Regions from separate parts of the Saccharothrix sp. BKS2 genome, predicted to be linked through region 1. Evidence: riboswitches for the same ligand, from Rfam matches in the RefSeq annotation. Region 1 holds a riboswitch; each other region holds the start of a gene.
The links. A riboswitch is a leader RNA that binds a small molecule or an ion and turns the genes downstream of it on or off. The one in region 1 is predicted to bind glycine.
Positions count from the first base shown of each region.

Region 2: it holds a riboswitch for glycine, as region 1 does, so the genes downstream of both, gcvP (aminomethyl-transferring glycine dehydrogenase) here and gcvH (glycine cleavage system protein GcvH) in region 1, are expected to answer to the same signal.
Region 3: it holds a riboswitch for glycine, as region 1 does, so the genes downstream of both, gcvT (glycine cleavage system aminomethyltransferase GcvT) here and gcvH (glycine cleavage system protein GcvH) in region 1, are expected to answer to the same signal.

Region 1 is NZ_JAUQOL010000023.1:73,319-78,568, forward strand. It holds gene Q5530_RS34935 (ABC transporter ATP-binding protein) at 1-699, opposite strand, end outside; gene Q5530_RS34940 (hypothetical protein) at 748-1,158, opposite strand; gene Q5530_RS34945 (hypothetical protein) at 1,164-1,346, opposite strand; gene ald (alanine dehydrogenase) at 1,689-2,795, opposite strand; glycine riboswitch at 2,990-3,085, shown strand; gene gcvH (glycine cleavage system protein GcvH) at 3,209-3,589, shown strand; gene Q5530_RS34960 (L-serine ammonia-lyase) at 3,592-4,956, shown strand; gene cutA (divalent-cation tolerance protein CutA) at 5,237-5,250, shown strand, end outside.
Region 2 is NZ_JAUQOL010000010.1:102,715-107,964, reverse strand. It holds gene Q5530_RS22125 (substrate-binding domain-containing protein) at 1-164, shown strand, start outside; gene gcvP (aminomethyl-transferring glycine dehydrogenase) at 653-3,541, opposite strand; glycine riboswitch at 3,690-3,779, opposite strand; gene Q5530_RS22115 (MerR family transcriptional regulator) at 4,003-4,578, opposite strand.
Region 3 is NZ_JAUQOL010000008.1:132,133-137,382, forward strand. It holds gene Q5530_RS18525 (hypothetical protein) at 1-563, shown strand, start outside; gene glyA (serine hydroxymethyltransferase) at 660-1,925, opposite strand; gene gcvT (glycine cleavage system aminomethyltransferase GcvT) at 1,942-3,042, opposite strand; glycine riboswitch at 3,154-3,244, opposite strand; glycine riboswitch at 3,246-3,337, opposite strand; gene Q5530_RS18540 (DUF3817 domain-containing protein) at 3,400-3,702, opposite strand; gene Q5530_RS18545 (hypothetical protein) at 3,718-4,104, opposite strand; gene Q5530_RS18550 (helix-turn-helix transcriptional regulator) at 4,421-4,906, opposite strand; gene Q5530_RS18555 (hypothetical protein) at 5,096-5,250, opposite strand, start outside.

The DNA of each region.
Region 1 (5,250 bases):
GGACGGCTGCACCAGCACCCGCGCCTGCTGCCGGTCGCGCAGGTGGTCCAGCGGCCCGTAGAACATGGTCTGGCCGCGGCTGATGATGACCACCTGGTCCACCGTCTGCTCGACCTCGGCCAGCAGGTGGCTGGAGATCAGCACGGTCCGCCCGCTCCGCGCGAACGACTGGAGGAACGACCGCAGCCAGGCGATGCCCTCGGGGTCCAGGCCGTTGGCCGGCTCGTCGAGCACGAGGATCTGCGGGTCGCCCAGCAGCGCGGTGGCCAGCGCCAGCCGCTGCTTCATGCCGAGCGAGAAGCCGCCCGCCTTGCGGTCGCCCGCCGCGCCCAGACCGACCAGCTGGAGCACCTGGTCCGCCCGCGAGTCCGGCACGCCGATCGCGGCGGCGTAGACCCGCAGGTGGTTGCGCGCGGTGCGCTTGGGGTGGAAGCCCTGCGCCTCCAGCACCGCGCCGACCACGCGACCGGGGTTGCCGAGCCGGTCGAACGGGCTGCCGTTGATCAGGGCGGTGCCCGCGGTCGGGGTCACCAGGCCGAGCAGCATGCGCAGGGTCGTCGTCTTGCCCGCGCCGTTGGGTCCGAGGAAGCCCGTCACCGAACCGGGTTCCACCGTGAAGCTCAGGTTCTGCACCGCCGCGACCGGACCGAACTGCTTGGTCAAGCCCTGCACCACGATGCGGCCACTGCCGTCGTGCACGCGTCCTCCCGGATTGCTCCTACCGGGGGTCATCCTGCCTTAGCGGGATCACTCGGGGAGGGCGTGTCGCGGTTTCGACACCACCGCGGGGAGCTCGGTGGTCGCCTCCGGGTCGCCCGAGCGGCGCGGCGCCCGCGGCGGCGAGCGGCGCGGTGGCGTGCGCAACCCCCGGCGCTCGCGGCGGCGCTCGCGGTGCGAGGCGCCCTCGCCGATGAGGTGCTGGTGCGCCATCGCCCACACCTGGCACGGCCACTTCTTGTTCCGCAGCACGCCGGGGCACACCCGGCAGCGGCTGTCCGGATCCGGTTGGTGCACGGTCAGCAGCAGCCGCCAGCCGTCGGCCAGGCGGTGGATCTCGGCGCGCGCGAGCGGCACCAGCGCTTCGTCCACGCCGCGCTCGGCGACCTCGTCGAGCAGGGCCAGCCGGCGCAGCACGGCGGCCCGCAGCGCTTCGTCCACGCCGCTCACATCCTGTCCGCGGCCTGGTCGAGCAGGCGGTGCAGTCGTCGGGTCTGGGTGACGGACATCACAGCGGACTCTCCGGGCGGGGCGACCAGGAGCACCCGGTCGTCCTCGACGATCACGGTCATGGACCGGTCGCGCCCGAACGGGTCGTGGCAGTCGATCCAGCCCTGGGGTTCGGCCATCGGGACTCCGATCGGGATTGGCGCGGCGCCTCGCCGCGCGAGCGGACGACCCCGCTGCGTAGCCGCGGGGGTTCCCAGTCCTGTCCATCGGCCGACGAGGCGCCGTGACTTACCCGTTACCCGCCATGTTCACCCTTTCGCTTGAGCGATGCGCACGCACCGTGGTTCACCGGGCGGGTGCTGTCGGCCGGACCGGTGGGCCCGCTGGGCACGGACCCCCGACTCCGGCTAGGATTGGCAGCGCGGCCCGCTCCCAGTGACCCCCAGGCTGGTTGAGCGGGCCGCCTTTCACGTCGAGGGCCCCGCTCACGTTCGGTGAGCGGGGCCCTCTCCTTCCCGGGATCAGATCGCGAGCGCGGTGTGCTCCAGGTCGTGGGCCTGCGCCACCGGCAGGTTGGTCAGCGCGCCCTCGTGCGCGTTCAGGCCCAGCGCCAGCGACGCGTCCGCGCGCAGCGCCTCCCGCCAGCCCCGGTCGGCCAGCGCCACGGCGTGCGGCAGGGTCGCGTTGGTCAGCGCGTAGGTCGAGGTGCGCGGCACCGCGCCGGGCATGTTGGCCACGCAGTAGAAGACCGACTCGTGCACCGGGTAGGTCGGGTCGGCGTGCGTGGTGGGCCGCGAGTCGGCGAAGCAACCGCCCTGGTCGATCGCGATGTCCACCAGCACCGAGCCGGGCTTCATCTGCGCCACCAGCTCGTTGGACACCAGCTTCGGGGCCTTGGCGCCGGGCACCAGCACCGCCCCGATCACCAGGTCGGCCTCGCGCACGGCCTGCTCGACCGCGTAGCGGCTGGACGTGACGGTGCGCAACCGGCCCTGGAACAGGGCGTCGACGTGCCGCAGCCGGTCGATGTTGGTGTCCAGGATCTCGACGTCCGCGCCCATGCCCGCGGCGATGGTGGCCGCGTTCAGGCCCGCCACGCCGCCGCCGATGACGACCACGCGCGCCGGGTGCACGCCGGGCACGCCGCCGGGCAGCATCCCGCGGCCCCCGGAGGGCTTCATCAGCGCGAACGCGCCCACCTGCGGCGCCAGCCTGCCCGCGACCTCGGACATGGGCGCGAGCAGCGGCAGCGCGCCGTTCGGGGTCTGCACGGTCTCGTAGGCGATGGCCGTGGTGCGGGACGCCAGCAGCGCCTCGGTCAGCGGCCGGTCGGCGGCCAGGTGCAGGTAGGTGAACAGGACCTGGCCCTCGCGCAGCCGGGGGTACTCCTCGGCGATCGGCTCCTTGACCTTGAGCACCAGCTCGCCCTCGGACCACACGTCGTCCACGCCCGCGAGCACCTTCGCGCCCGCGGCGAGGTACTCCTCGTCGGGGATGGCCGAACCGAGCCCGGCGCCCGCCTCCACGTAGACCTCGTGGCCGCGGGTGGTCAGCTCGTGGGCGCCCGCCGGGGTCAGCGCGACGCGGTACTCGTGGTTCTTGATCTCGCGGGGGACTGCGATCCGCACGGTGGGCTCCTTCGGCCGTCGTTGCACCAAAGGTCGGGTACCCGGAACGCGGTGTCATCGTGCCCGCGGCACCAACGGCCGGGGGGTCGGTTGTGCCGGGAGGACAAGTCGTGCGGCGCGTTGACACCCTCCCGCCCGCCACCTAGCGTGCGGACAGCCAACTGAACATCGGCCGCGGCGTCGCGTGAGGCGCCGGAACCCGCGCGGGAGAGACCCCAGGTGTGTCGCCTGGGGCGCCGAAGGAGCAAGCACCCCGCACACTCTCAGGCAGCGAGAACCGCTCGGGTGAGGCGACTCTGGAAAGCGTGCCCCACGGCGCGCACCAACGGTGCAAGCCGCAGCTTCGTGCGGCGAAGCTCTCAGGTCCCAGGACAGAGTGGGGGAACCAGGACCACCACCCAGGGAGCGCTGTCGTGACCTTTCCGGAGAAGCTGCTGTACACCCCCGAGCACGAGTGGGTCGACTGGGTGCCGGGCACCCCGGACCCGGTGGCGGTCGGCATCACCTCGTACGCGGCCGGGTCGATGGGCGACATCGTGTTCGTCGACCTGCCGGCGGCGGGCACCAGGGTGACCTCCGGCGAGGTGTGCGGTGAGCTGGAGTCCACCAAGTCGGTCAGCGAGCTGTACGCGCCGGTCACCGGCGAGGTCGTCGAGGTCAACCCGGCCGTGGTCGCCGACCCGTCGCTGGTCAACAACGACCCGTACGGGCGCGGCTGGCTGTTCAAGGTGGCGGTCGAGGAGGCCACCGGCCTGCTGACCGCGGCGAAGTACGCGGAACTGACCGAGGGCTGATCGTGACGATCAGCGTGTTCGACCTGTTCTCCGTGGGCATCGGGCCGTCCAGCTCGCACACGGTCGGCCCGATGCGGGCGGCGACGATGTTCGCCGCCAGGCTGCGCCCCGCGCTCGCGTCCGTGGACCGGGTGCGGGTGGAGCTGTTCGGGTCGCTCGGGGCGACCGGCCACGGCCACGGCAGCCCGAAGGCGGTGCTGCTCGGGCTGGAGGGGCACCGCCCGGAGGAGGTCGACCCCTCGGCGGCCGAGGTCCGGGTGGCCGAGATCCGCGCGACCGGGCGGCTCCGGCTGGGCGGTGAGCGGGAGATCGCCTTCGCCGAGGACGGCGACCTGGTCATGCACCGGCGCAAGTCCCTGCCGCTGCACCCCAACGGGATGAGCTTCACGGCCTACGCGGGTTCGGCGGTGGTGGACTCGGCGGTGTACTACTCGGTCGGCGGTGGGTTCGTGGTCGACGAGACGGCCACCGGGACCGACCGGATCAAGCCGGACCAGACGCCGGTGGCGCACCCGTTCAAGACCGGTGACGAGCTGCTGGCCCGCACCCGCGAGTCCGGGCTGTCGATCAGCGAGGTGATGCTCGCCAACGAGCGGTCGTGGCGGGACGAGGCCGACATCCGGGGCGGCCTGCTGCACATCTGGCAGGTGATGCAGGACTGCGTCGAGCGGGGCTGCACGGAGTCCGGCGTGCTGCCCGGCGGGCTCAAGGTCCGGCGGCGGGCCGCGGAGATGCGGCAGCTGCTGGCGGCCGAGCACTACGCCACCGACCCGCTGCGGGTGATGGACTGGGTGACGCTGTTCGCGCTGGCGGTGAACGAGGAGAACGCCGCGGGCGGCCGGGTGGTGACGGCCCCGACCAACGGCGCGGCCGGCATCGTGCCCGCGGTGCTGCACTACTACAGGCGGTTCGTGCCGGGCGCGTCGGACGACGGCGTGGTGCGCTTCCTGCTGACCGCGGGTGCCGTCGGCGTGCTGTTCAAGGAGAACGCGTCGATCTCGGGGGCCGAGGTGGGCTGCCAGGGCGAGGTCGGCTCGGCCTGCTCGATGGCGGCCGGCGGGCTGGCCGAGGTGCTGGGCGGGACGCCGGAGCAGGTGGAGAACGCGGCCGAGATCGCCATGGAGCACAACCTCGGGCTGACCTGCGACCCGATCGGCGGCCTGGTGCAGATCCCGTGCATCGAGCGCAACGCGCTGGCGTCGATCAAGGCGATCACGGCGGCGCGGATGGCGCTGCGGGGGGACGGGTCGCACTTCGTGTCGCTGGACAAGGTCATCAAGACCATGCGGGAGACCGGCCGGGACATGAAGGACAAATACAAGGAGACGGCGCGCGGCGGGCTGGCCGTGAACGTCATCGAGTGCTGAGGAACGGCGTCTGAACAGCGCGGATGCCTTGCGTTGTTGCTCGGTGGTCCCCGACGCTGCCCGACGTCCCACGGCCTGGTCTTGACCCAGGTGCGACGGGCCCCACCCTGGTGTTGAGGGGTGGGGCCCGCCGCGCGTCGGGGGTCTGGATTTCGTTGCAGCGCAACCACTTCCGGTGGCAAGGTGGCGGAGCCGCTGCGGCAGTCGATCGCCGGGACCGGCCCGATCCAGCCGCGGGGCTGCGCGATCGTCCCGATATATCCATGTCGAAGGAGAAGACGTGACCGGTGACCA
Region 2 (5,250 bases), on a different contig from region 1:
CCAAGCAGCCGGGCAGGGACGTCGCGGTCAGCATCATCGCGATCGGCCCGGACCCGGAACGCGCCCCGCTGACCGAACTGGCCCGCTCCACCGGCGGCACCCTGTCGGTGGTCGAGGACGGCCGGGGCATCGACGCCGCCCTGGCCCAACTGCTGTCGACCTGAGCGTTGAACTCGGGGGTCCTGAACGTACGACACGGTGGTCCCGAACGTACGACTCGCGCGCGTGTCGAACACTCGCGCCGCGCGAGTCGTACGTTCAGACCGCGCGAGTCGTACGTTCAGACCGCGCGAGTCGTACGTTCAGGACGCGCGAGTCGTACGTTCAGGTTGGGTGAGTTGTGCGTTCAGGTTGGGTGAGTTGTGCGTTCAGCGCTGCCGGGACCTTCGGCTGGGCCGCTGCCACCGCGCCCGGCTCCGGCTCGGCCGCCGGCTCACCGGCCGTCATCCGGCCGCGCGACCGGAGCAGCAGGAGCACCTGGCGCGGTTGTTCAGCCTTCGTCGTACAGCGGTCGGGCCCCGACCCTGAACAACCCCGGACGGGTAGAACTGGATGCGCCGGAGCAGGGGGGCCGACCTCCGGCACGGGGGAACGGGGGTGGGGGAACGAGGTCTGGTCGTTCCCCCACCCCCGATCACCGGTCGGGGACCCGTCAGCCGCCGTAGGCCGACACCGGCGGGCAGGAGCAGACCAGGTTCCGGTCGCCCTTCGCGCCGTCGACGCGCCGCACCGGCGGCCACGCCTTGACCGCGGTGACGCCCGCCGGGAACACCGCCACCTCGCGGCTGTACGGGTGGTCCCACTCCGCCGTCACGCAGGCCGCCGTGTGCGGGGCGTTGCGCAGCGGGTTGTCGTCCGCCGGCCACTCCCCCGCGCCGACGCGGTCGATCTCGCGCCTGATCGCCACCATGGCGTCGATGAACCGGTCGATCTCGGCCAGGTCCTCGCTCTCGGTGGGCTCCACCATCAGCGTGCCCGCCACCGGGAACGACATGGTCGGCGCGTGCAGCCCGTAGTCGGCCAGCCGCTTGGCCACGTCGTCCACGGTCACGCCGGTCGCCTTGGTGATCGGCCGCAGGTCGAGGATGCACTCGTGGGCCACGAAGCCGCCCTCGCCGGTGTAGAGCACCGGGAAGTGCTCGTCCAGCCGCCGCGCCACGTAGTTCGCCGCGGCCACCGCGGTCAGGGTCGCCCGGCGCAGGCCGTCGGCGCCCATCATCCGCACGTACGCCCACGAGATCGGCAGGATCGACGCCGAGCCCCACGGCGCGCCGCTGATCGGGCCCACGCCGGTCTCCGGACCCGCGGCGGGCTGGAGCGGGTGGTTGGGCAGGAACGGCGCCAGGTGCGCCCGCACGCCGATCGGGCCGACACCGGGGCCGCCGCCGCCGTGCGGGATGCAGAACGTCTTGTGCAGGTTCAGGTGGGACACGTCCGAGCCGAACCTGCCGTACCGCGCCAGGCCGATCAGGGCGTTGAGGTTCGCGCCGTCCACGTACACCTGGCCGCCGGCGTCGTGCACCAGCCCGCACACCTCGCGCACGGTGTCCTCGTACACGCCGTGCGTCGACGGGTAGGTGATCATGATGGCGGCCAGGTCGTCGCGGTGCGCCTCGACCGTCTCGCGCAGGTGCCCCAGGTCGACGTTGCCCTTGTCGTCGCACTTGACCACCACGACCCGCATCCCCGCCATCACGGCCGACGCGGCGTTGGTGCCGTGCGCGCTGGACGGGATCAGGCACACGTCGCGGTGCACGTCGCCGTTGGCGCGGTGGTAGGCGCGGATGGCCAGCAGGCCCGCGAACTCGCCCTGGCTGCCCGCGTTGGGCTGGATCGACACCGCGTCGTAGCCGGTGACCTCGGCGAGCCACCGCTCCAGGTCGCCGATCAGCTCCAGGTACCCGGCGGCGTCCCCGACCGGCGCGAACGGGTGCAGCTCGGCGAACTCCGGCCAGGTGATGGGCTCCATCTCGGCCGCGGCGTTGAGCTTCATCGTGCACGAGCCCAGCGGGATCATGCTGCGGTCCAGCGCCACGTCCTTGTCCGACAGCGACCGCAGGTAGCGCAGCAGCGCGGTCTCCGAGCGGTGGGTGTGGAACACCGGGTGGGTCAGGTAGTCGGAGGTGCGGCGCAGGTCGACGGGGATGCCGTCGGCGGTGTCGGCGTCCAGGGCGTCCACGTCGGTCACGGTGACGCCGAACGCCCGCCACACCAGCCGCAGGTGCTCGCGCGTGGTGGTCTCGTCGCAGGCGATGGAGACCACGTCGTCGTCCACCCGCCACAGGTTCACGCCCAGCTCGCGCGCCGCGGCCACGACCTCGGCGGCCCGGCCCTCGACGCGGGCCCGCACGGTGTCGAAGAACTCGCCGTGCACCACCTCCACGCCGGCCTCGCACAGGCCCGCGGCCAGCACGGTCGCCATCCGGTGGGCGCGGGTCGCGATCGCCTTCAGGCCCTCCGGGCCGTGGTAGACCGCGTACATCGAGGCGATCACGGCCAGCAGGACCTGCGCGGTGCAGATGTTGCTGGTCGCCTTCTCGCGGCGGATGTGCTGCTCGCGGGTCTGGAGCGCCAGCCGGTAGGCAGGGTCGCCGTCGGCGTCCACGGACACGCCCACCAGGCGGCCCGGCAGCTGCCGCTCCAGGCCCTGGCGCACCGCCATGTAGCCGGCGTGGGGGCCGCCGAAGCCCATCGGCACGCCGAATCGCTGGGTGGTGCCGACCACGACGTCCGCGCCGATCTCGCCCGGCGGGCGCAGCAGCGTCAGCGCCAGCAGGTCGGCGACGACGACGGCCTGCGCGCCGGCCCGGTGGATCTCCTCGACGACGGACGCGTGGTCGAGGACCGCGCCGGACGCGCCGGGGTAGGACAGCAGCACGCCGAAGAAGTCGCCGCCCAGGCCGAGGCCCTCCAGGCCCTGCGACAGGTCGGCGGTGACGACCTCGATGCCCAGCGGCTCGGCGCGGGTCTCGATGACGGCGAGGGTCTGCGGCAGCGTGTCGGCGTCGACCACGAACCGGTTCGACTTCGCCCGGCCCGCGCGGCGGACCAGCGTCATCGCCTCGGCGGCGGCCGTGGACTCGTCGAGCATGGACGCGTTGGCCACGGGCAGGCCGGTGAGGTCGCCGACGACGGTCTGGAAGTTCAGCAGGGCCTCCAGCCGGCCCTGGGAGATCTCCGGCTGGTAGGGCGTGTACGCGGTGTACCAGGCAGGGTTCTCCAGCACGTTGCGGCGGATCACCGGCGGCGTGGTGGTGCCGTAGTAGCCCAGGCCGATCATCTGGGTCATCGGGCGGTTGCGGGCCGCCAGGGCGCGCAGCTCGGCCAGGGCCTCGGTCTCGGTGGCGGGCGCGGGCAGGTCCAGCACCAGTTCGCGCTCGCGGATCGAGTCGGGCACGGCGCGCTGGGCCAGCTCCTCCAGGGAGCCGACGCCGATCACGTCGAGCATCCGCGACAGCTCGGCGGGCCGGGGGCCCACGTGCCGGTCGGCGAAGGGGGTGCCGTGCTCAAGAGCGGCGAGGGGGATGCGGTCCTGCGTCATGAAGCGCCTCCGGGCTGCGGGCAGACTCCTGCCGTGGCCCTCCCCCTCTGTCTCCCGCCCGTCGCCGGGCGCCTGAGAGCTTCACCCGGTGGTGACCGGGCTTGCACCGTCGGCGGGGTCGGTGGCCCGACCCGCTTTCCAGAGGCGTCTCACCCACGCGGTCCTTGCGCCTGAGAGGTTCCGGGGAGGATTTGCTCCTTCGGCGCCGAGCGGGCTCGGACTCTCCCGCGCGGGATAAAGCGACTGCGCGCGAATCGTACCCAACCGGGACGCCGCCGGTCCTGCCGGCGCGACGTGGATCTCATCACCTGGACAGCGGGGTTTGAGCGGGTTTTCCAGCGGGCACATTCCTGGTACCCGGCTGTAACAGGTCGTATTCGCGCCGTGCCCGATCCGCGGTTCCGCTCACCCCGCCGCCGGCCTTTTCCGCTTTCGCGCCCGGCGGTCCCCCGCGGACGCTCTCAGCCGGTGGCCCGGGTGCGCCTGCGGCGCGACAGCTCGTCGTTGGAGGCCGCCACGACCTCGGCGCCGTCGGCGCGCTCGGCGGGGAACTCGTGGATGGTGCCGCTGATCTCCCGCATGGCGCCGCTGACCGCGATGCCGAACACGCCCTGGCCGCCCTGGAGCAGGTCGACGACCTCCTCGGGCGAGGTGCACTCGTAGACCGTGGTGCCGTCGCTGAACAGCGTGATGCGGGCCAGGTCCTGCACGCCGCGGCGGCGCAGGTGGTCGACCGCGACCCGGATGTTCTGGAGCGAGACGCCGGTGTCCAGCAGCCGCTTGACGACCTTCAGGACGAGGATGTCCTTGAACGAGTACAGGCGCTGGCTGCCGGAGCCGTGGGCGCTCCTTATGGTCGGGCTGACCAGGTCCGTGCGGGCCCAGTAGTCCAGCTGGCGGTAGGTGATGCCCGCGATCTGGCACGCGGCCGGGCCGCGGTACCCGACCAGCTCGTCCGGCAGCGAGGAGTCCGGGAACAGCTCGCCCTGTTCGCCGGAGCCGGAGCCCGCCCGGATGATGGGCGCTTCCTGGACCACGCCTGCCTCCCCTCGGTCCGGCCACGACGACCGGCGACCAACGTGAAGCCGCCGCGGTGCCTGAATCACACCGTGGCAATTCACCTGAGCTCGACGGTAAGACCGGGTAGGGGGCAGGTCAACGCGACGCGCGGGACGCGTCTGACCTCAACCTGAGGTAGAGGTTGAGAGAGTCGGCCGTTGTAAGCCATTCGGGTGACGTTTAGTGATCGTTTAGCGGCGGAAAGCTGACGTTGTGTAATCCAGAAGTGTGACACCGGGGGGTGGCACGCGGGGTTGATCCACAACGCACCGCACACACCCGCGAGGGGTTCGGCCGCTGGTCGGACCTCTCGCAGGTGGTACTCGCCCGGCGCGGGTGGAGGGTCGGCGGCGGGGGTTTGACGGGGGTCGGCGCGGGGGCCTCCGGCGGCCGGCGCGGGCCGGGGAGGCGGCCTCCCGGAAGTTCGCCCGACCGGTGGGCACGGCGGGCGGGGCCTGAACGCCACCGTCCGGGTCCGGGTCGGCGTGGCGGGACCGCACACCCGGGGCCCACGCACCACACCGGGACCGCTCACCACGCTCGTCCACCGGCGGAGCCGGTCGGTGTGGCGGGGGGACACCGGGGCCGGGCCGTCCCGGCCCGAGAAGCACGACAGGGCCCCCGCACGGGGACCCTGTCGACGAGATGAC
Region 3 (5,250 bases), on a different contig from region 1:
CCGTGGCGCAGACCGAACTGGTGGACGCCGGGGCGCAGGACGGGTACGAGGCGCCGCTGGCCCCCGCCACCAGCGAGGAGGCCGTCCCGGACGAGGAGGACGCGGCCGAGGACGCCCCGGTCGAGGAGGCGGCGTCGGCGCCGGAGGCCCAGGCCGCGCCCGCCGGTCCGCAGATCACCCTGGTCGGCAAGAGCGTGCCGCGCATGGGCGATGTCGTGCAGGACGGCGACGGCCGCACGCTGTACCGGTTCGACAAGGACACGCCGGACCCGGCGAAGTCCAACTGCGAGGGCCAGTGCGCGGTCACCTGGCCGCCGCTGCTGACCAACGGCGACGAGCCGCAGCTCCGGGGCGTCGACCCGGAGCTGGTGTCGACGGTCGAGCGCGCCGACGGTTCCGAGCAGGTCACCCTGGACGGCTGGCCGCTCTACACCTACGCCAAGGACGAGGCGCCGGGCCAGTGGAAGGGCCAGGGCGTCGGTGGCACGTGGTTCGTGGTGCAGCCCAACGGCAAGCGGAACGTCGAGTGCCTGCCTCCGGGGGTGACCGCACCGGCCGCGTGAGGTCCACCGCGGAACGCCCTGATCCCCCGGCTGGGGTTGGCCGGGGGATCAGGGCGTTGCGTGGCGGGCGCCGGGGTCAGGGAACCCGGACCGCCCTCACAGGTTCGGGTACAGCGGGTGCTTGGCCGCCAGCACGTCCACGCGCGCCCGCAGCTCCGCCAGGTCCGGCGACGGCTGGAGGGCGGCCGCGACGACGTCGGCCACCTCGGTGAAGTCCGCCGCGCCGAAACCGCGCGTGGCCAGGGCGGGCGTGCCGATGCGCAGGCCGGAGGTGACCATCGGCGGGCGGGGGTCGTTCGGCACCGCGTTGCGGTTGACCGTGATGCCGACCTCGTGCAGCCGGTCCTCCGCCTGCTTGCCGTCCAGTTCGGACGCCACCAGGTCGACCAGCACCAGGTGCACGTCCGTGCCGCCGGTGAGCACCTTCACCCCGGCCGCGGCCGCGTCGGGCTGCGACAGGCGCTCGGCGAGGATCTTCGCGCCCTCGACCGTGCGGCGCTGGCGGTCGACGAACTCCGGCGACGCGGCGTGCTTGAACGCCACCGCCTTGCCCGCGATCACGTGCTCCAGCGGGCCGCCCTGCTGGCCCGGGAACACCGCCGAGTTGATCTTCTTGGCGAGGTCGGCCTCGTTGGTCAGGATCACCCCGCCGCGCGGGCCGCCCAGCGTCTTGTGCGTGGTGGTGGTCACCACGTGCGCGTGCGGCACCGGGCTGGGGTGCAGGCCCGCCGCCACCAGGCCGGCGAAGTGCGCCATGTCCACCATCAGGTAGGCGCCGACCTCGTCGGCGATGCGGCGGAACTCCGCGAAGTCCAGCTGGCGCGGGTAGGCCGACCAGCCGGCCACGATCAGCTTCGGCCGGTGCTCCAGGGCCAGCCGCTCGACCTCGGCCATGTCGACCCGGCCGTCGGACTCGGCCACGTGGTAGGGCACGACGTGGTAGAGCTTGCCGGAGAAGTTGATCCGCATGCCGTGGGTCAGGTGGCCGCCGTGCGCCAGGTCCAGGCCCAGGATCGTGTCGCCGGGCTGGAGCAGGGCGAACATCGCGCACGCGTTGGCCTGCGCGCCCGAGTGCGGCTGCACGTTGGCGAAGCCCGCGCCGAACAGCTCCTTGACCCGCTCGATGGCCAGCCGCTCGACGACGTCGACGTTCTCGCAGCCGCCGTAGTAGCGGCGGCCCGGGTAGCCCTCGGCGTACTTGTTGGTCAGCACCGACCCCTGCGCCTGGAGCACCGACACCGGCGTGAAGTTCTCGGAGGCGATCATCTCCAGCGTGCTCTGCTGCCGGTGCAGCTCGGCGGCCACCGCGTTCGCGACCTCCGGGTCGAACTCCGCGAGGGACGTGGTGAAGTGCTCGGACATGTGGATCTTTCTCCTGTCAGCTGGTGCGCTTGTAGAACGGCAGGGCGACGACCTCCACCGGCTCGTGCTTGCCCCGGACGTCGACGAACAGCGGCGTGCCCGGCCGGGTGTGGTCGACGGCCACGTAGGCCATCGCCACCGAGTAGCCCAGCGTCGGCGACAGGGCGCCGCTGGTGACCTCGCCGATCGGGTCGCCCGCCGCGTCCAGCACCGGGTAACCGTGCCTCGGCGCGCGGCGCGAGGTGGTCTTCAGGCCGACCAGGGCGGTGTCCACGCCCCGCTCGGCGGCGGCGGCCAGCGCCTCGCGGCCGACGAAGTCGCCCGGCTTGTCGAGCTTGACCACCCGGCCCAGGTTCGCGTGGAACGGGGTGCGGCCCCGGCCCAGCTCGTTGCCGTACAGCGGCATCCCCGCCTCCAGGCGCAGGGTGTCGCGGCAGCCCAGGCCGGCGGGCCGCAGGTCGTGCGGCGCGCCCGCCTCCAGCAGCGCCCGCCACACGGGTGCGGCGTTGTCGGGGGCGGTGAACAGCTCGAAGCCGTCCTCGCCGGTGTAGCCGGTGCGGGCGAGCAGCACGGGCCGGCCCGCCACCTCGGTCCGGTAGGAGGCGTAGTACTTGACCGTCGACAGGTCGGTGGGGGTGAGGCCGGCGAGGATCGCGGTGGAGTTCGGGCCCTGCACGGCCAGCAGGGCGTAGTCCGCGGACCGGTCCTCGACGGTGGTGTCGAAGCCCGCGGCGCGCTCGACCAGCGCCCCGTGCACGACGGCCGCGTTGGAGGCGTTGGCCACGACCAGGTACTCCTGCTCGCCCAGGCGGTAGACGATCAGGTCGTCGACCACGCCGCCGTCGGCCTCGCAGATCATCGTGTAGCGGGCGCGGCCGACGCCGATCGCGGAGGCGTGCCCGACCAGGGCGTGGTCCAGCGCGGCGCCCGCCCCGGGCCCGGTGAGCACGATCTCGCCCATGTGGGTCAGGTCGAACAGACCCGCCGACGTGCGCACGGCGTGGTGCTCGGCCAGCTCGCTGTCGTAGCGCAGCGGCATCCGCCAGCCCGCGAAGTCGGTGAACATGGCGCCCAGCGCCTCGTGCTCGGCGTGCAGCGGCGTGCGGCGGCTTTCCATCGGGCGGGGTCCTCCCTGGGTGCGGACATGCCGGTAGCGCCGACCGGTCGGGTCGGCGGGGCACGGGTGAAGGATGGCACGGTCCACCGGAGACTCCTCGTCGAGTGAGCCTCCCCCTCTGTCATGAGCCTGAGAGCTTCGCCGCCGTGGGGCGGCTTGCACCGTGGGCGAGGCGCGCCGGGGCGCCTGCTTTCCAGAGTTGCCCACGTCGGCGGTAGCTGTGCCTGAGAGATTCCGGGGAGGAGTTGCTCCTTCGGCGCCCCGGCTTGCCCGGGGACTCTCCCGCTCGACGTCGATGGCCGTGTTCAGTTGGTACCGCCAGACGCTAGGCGGGCCCGGGGGTCCGGTCAACCCTGGTCACAGGGCCTTGCCGGTCCGGACGCCCTCCACGACCCTGCGCTCGGCGTAGAACGACACGAACGGGATCGTGCCGGCGAGCAGCACCAGGGCCGTGCCCTTGATCGACCAGCGGGCCTTGAGCGCCAGGTCGACGGTCAGCACCAGGTAGACCGCGTAGAGGAAGCCGTGCACCGGGCCGACGACCCGCATCATGGTCTCGGAGTCGCCCACGTACTTGGCGAACATGGCCGCCACGAGCAGCAGCAGGCCGACACCGACCACGTAAGCCATGAACCGGAACCTGGTCAACGCGCCGTCCATCGCCCTACCCCTGCCTCACCGCTGGTCCCGCGCGTGCAACTCGGCGAGCATCCGGTTGTAGGCCGCCAGCTCGTCGTCCTGGTCTTCGCGCGCTCTCCTGACGGGCCCAACCGTAACGACCCGCTCCACCGGCTCCGCCACCGGCTCCTCGGGTCGGTCGTCGGTCGGTGAACCGGCCGCCTCCGCCTTGCGCCGGGCGTCCAGCTTGCGGATGCGCCACACCATGAAGGCGGGGAAGAGGCCGAACAGGGGCCACTGGAAGACGTAGCCGAGGTTCTGGAACGTGCCGCCGGCCCGGGAGAACCGCTCCCACTGCCAGTAGGCCAGACCGCAGCACACGATCAGGGAGGCCACGCAGACCAGCGCGATGGCGACTCGCTTGGGGGTGATGAGGCCCGGCACGCCTCCAGGGTACTTCGCCCGCCGGGGTACTTCGCCCGCCGGACCGGGTCGGCGGTCGGGTTTGCCGGTCTTGCCGGTTCACCCGCGCGCACGGGTCGGTGGGGCTGGGGCCGGGGTTTCCGGACCGGGGATCCCGAGCGGCGACTGGGCCGGGCGGGGATCCCGGGGGATCCCGGACGGGGTCCGGGGTGGAGATCCCGGAGGGGATCCGGTTGCGGATCCCGGTCGGGGTCTCGGGCGAGGGCTCCTCCCACAGGAGCCCGTCCCTCGGGCGTGGGCTCCCTGACCACAGGAGCCCGTCCCTTCTTCGATCGGACTAGGCGACGCCGTCCCGGCGTTGCCTCTGCAACCTGGCCACGCACCAGGCCGCCGCACTCCCCCGACGCAGGTGCTGGAGCACCGTCATCGGCCCGAGCCGACGACCGAGGTCGGCGGGCGAGAGCCCGGCCGCCCGGTAGTCCAGAGCGCGCTGGTCCAGCGGGCTGATGCCCGCGTCCCACCACTGCTCCGCCTCGGACAGGTCGCCCACCAGCTGCCAGTAGCTGGCCGCGGCCGCGAGCAGGGCCTCGGGCACCTCGGGCGCCCGCTTCCGCATCGCCGCCACGTAGGCGGGGTCCGCGGACTCGACCCGCACCAGGCCCCGGGGACCACCACTCGCCCGCTGCACGGGGATTCCCGGAGAGGGCGGGGCTTCCGCGAGCCACGCGTCCTTGATCCGGTTCACCTCCTGCATCTCGGCGTCGTCCGAGCGCTCAGCCGCCCACTGCCTCAGCAGCTCGTCGACTCCGGAGTCCTCGACCATTCTGCCTCCTCGTCGGTCGAAGATCAGCCAATGCAGCGCACCGTATTAGCGGGTACCGACAACCGCTAGACCCCGGTTTGTCAAAAACCCTGTTACCAGCGCGTTATAGCCCTCATTCCACCCGTACGGTCCAACGAAGAGGCCCTGATGTCACCGACCGTCACCGCATTGAGCGGACCGGCCGTGGGGCTAGGCGAAGAGGCTGCGGACGAAGGTGATGATCGACTCTGCGCCCTGCTCAAGCCACCCGAGGCCGGTGCGCACACCTTCGGCCGACTCGTTCGGCTGGGTGATCAGGAGGAACAGCACCAGCGCGACCGCCGCCAGCGTCAGCACCTTCTTGA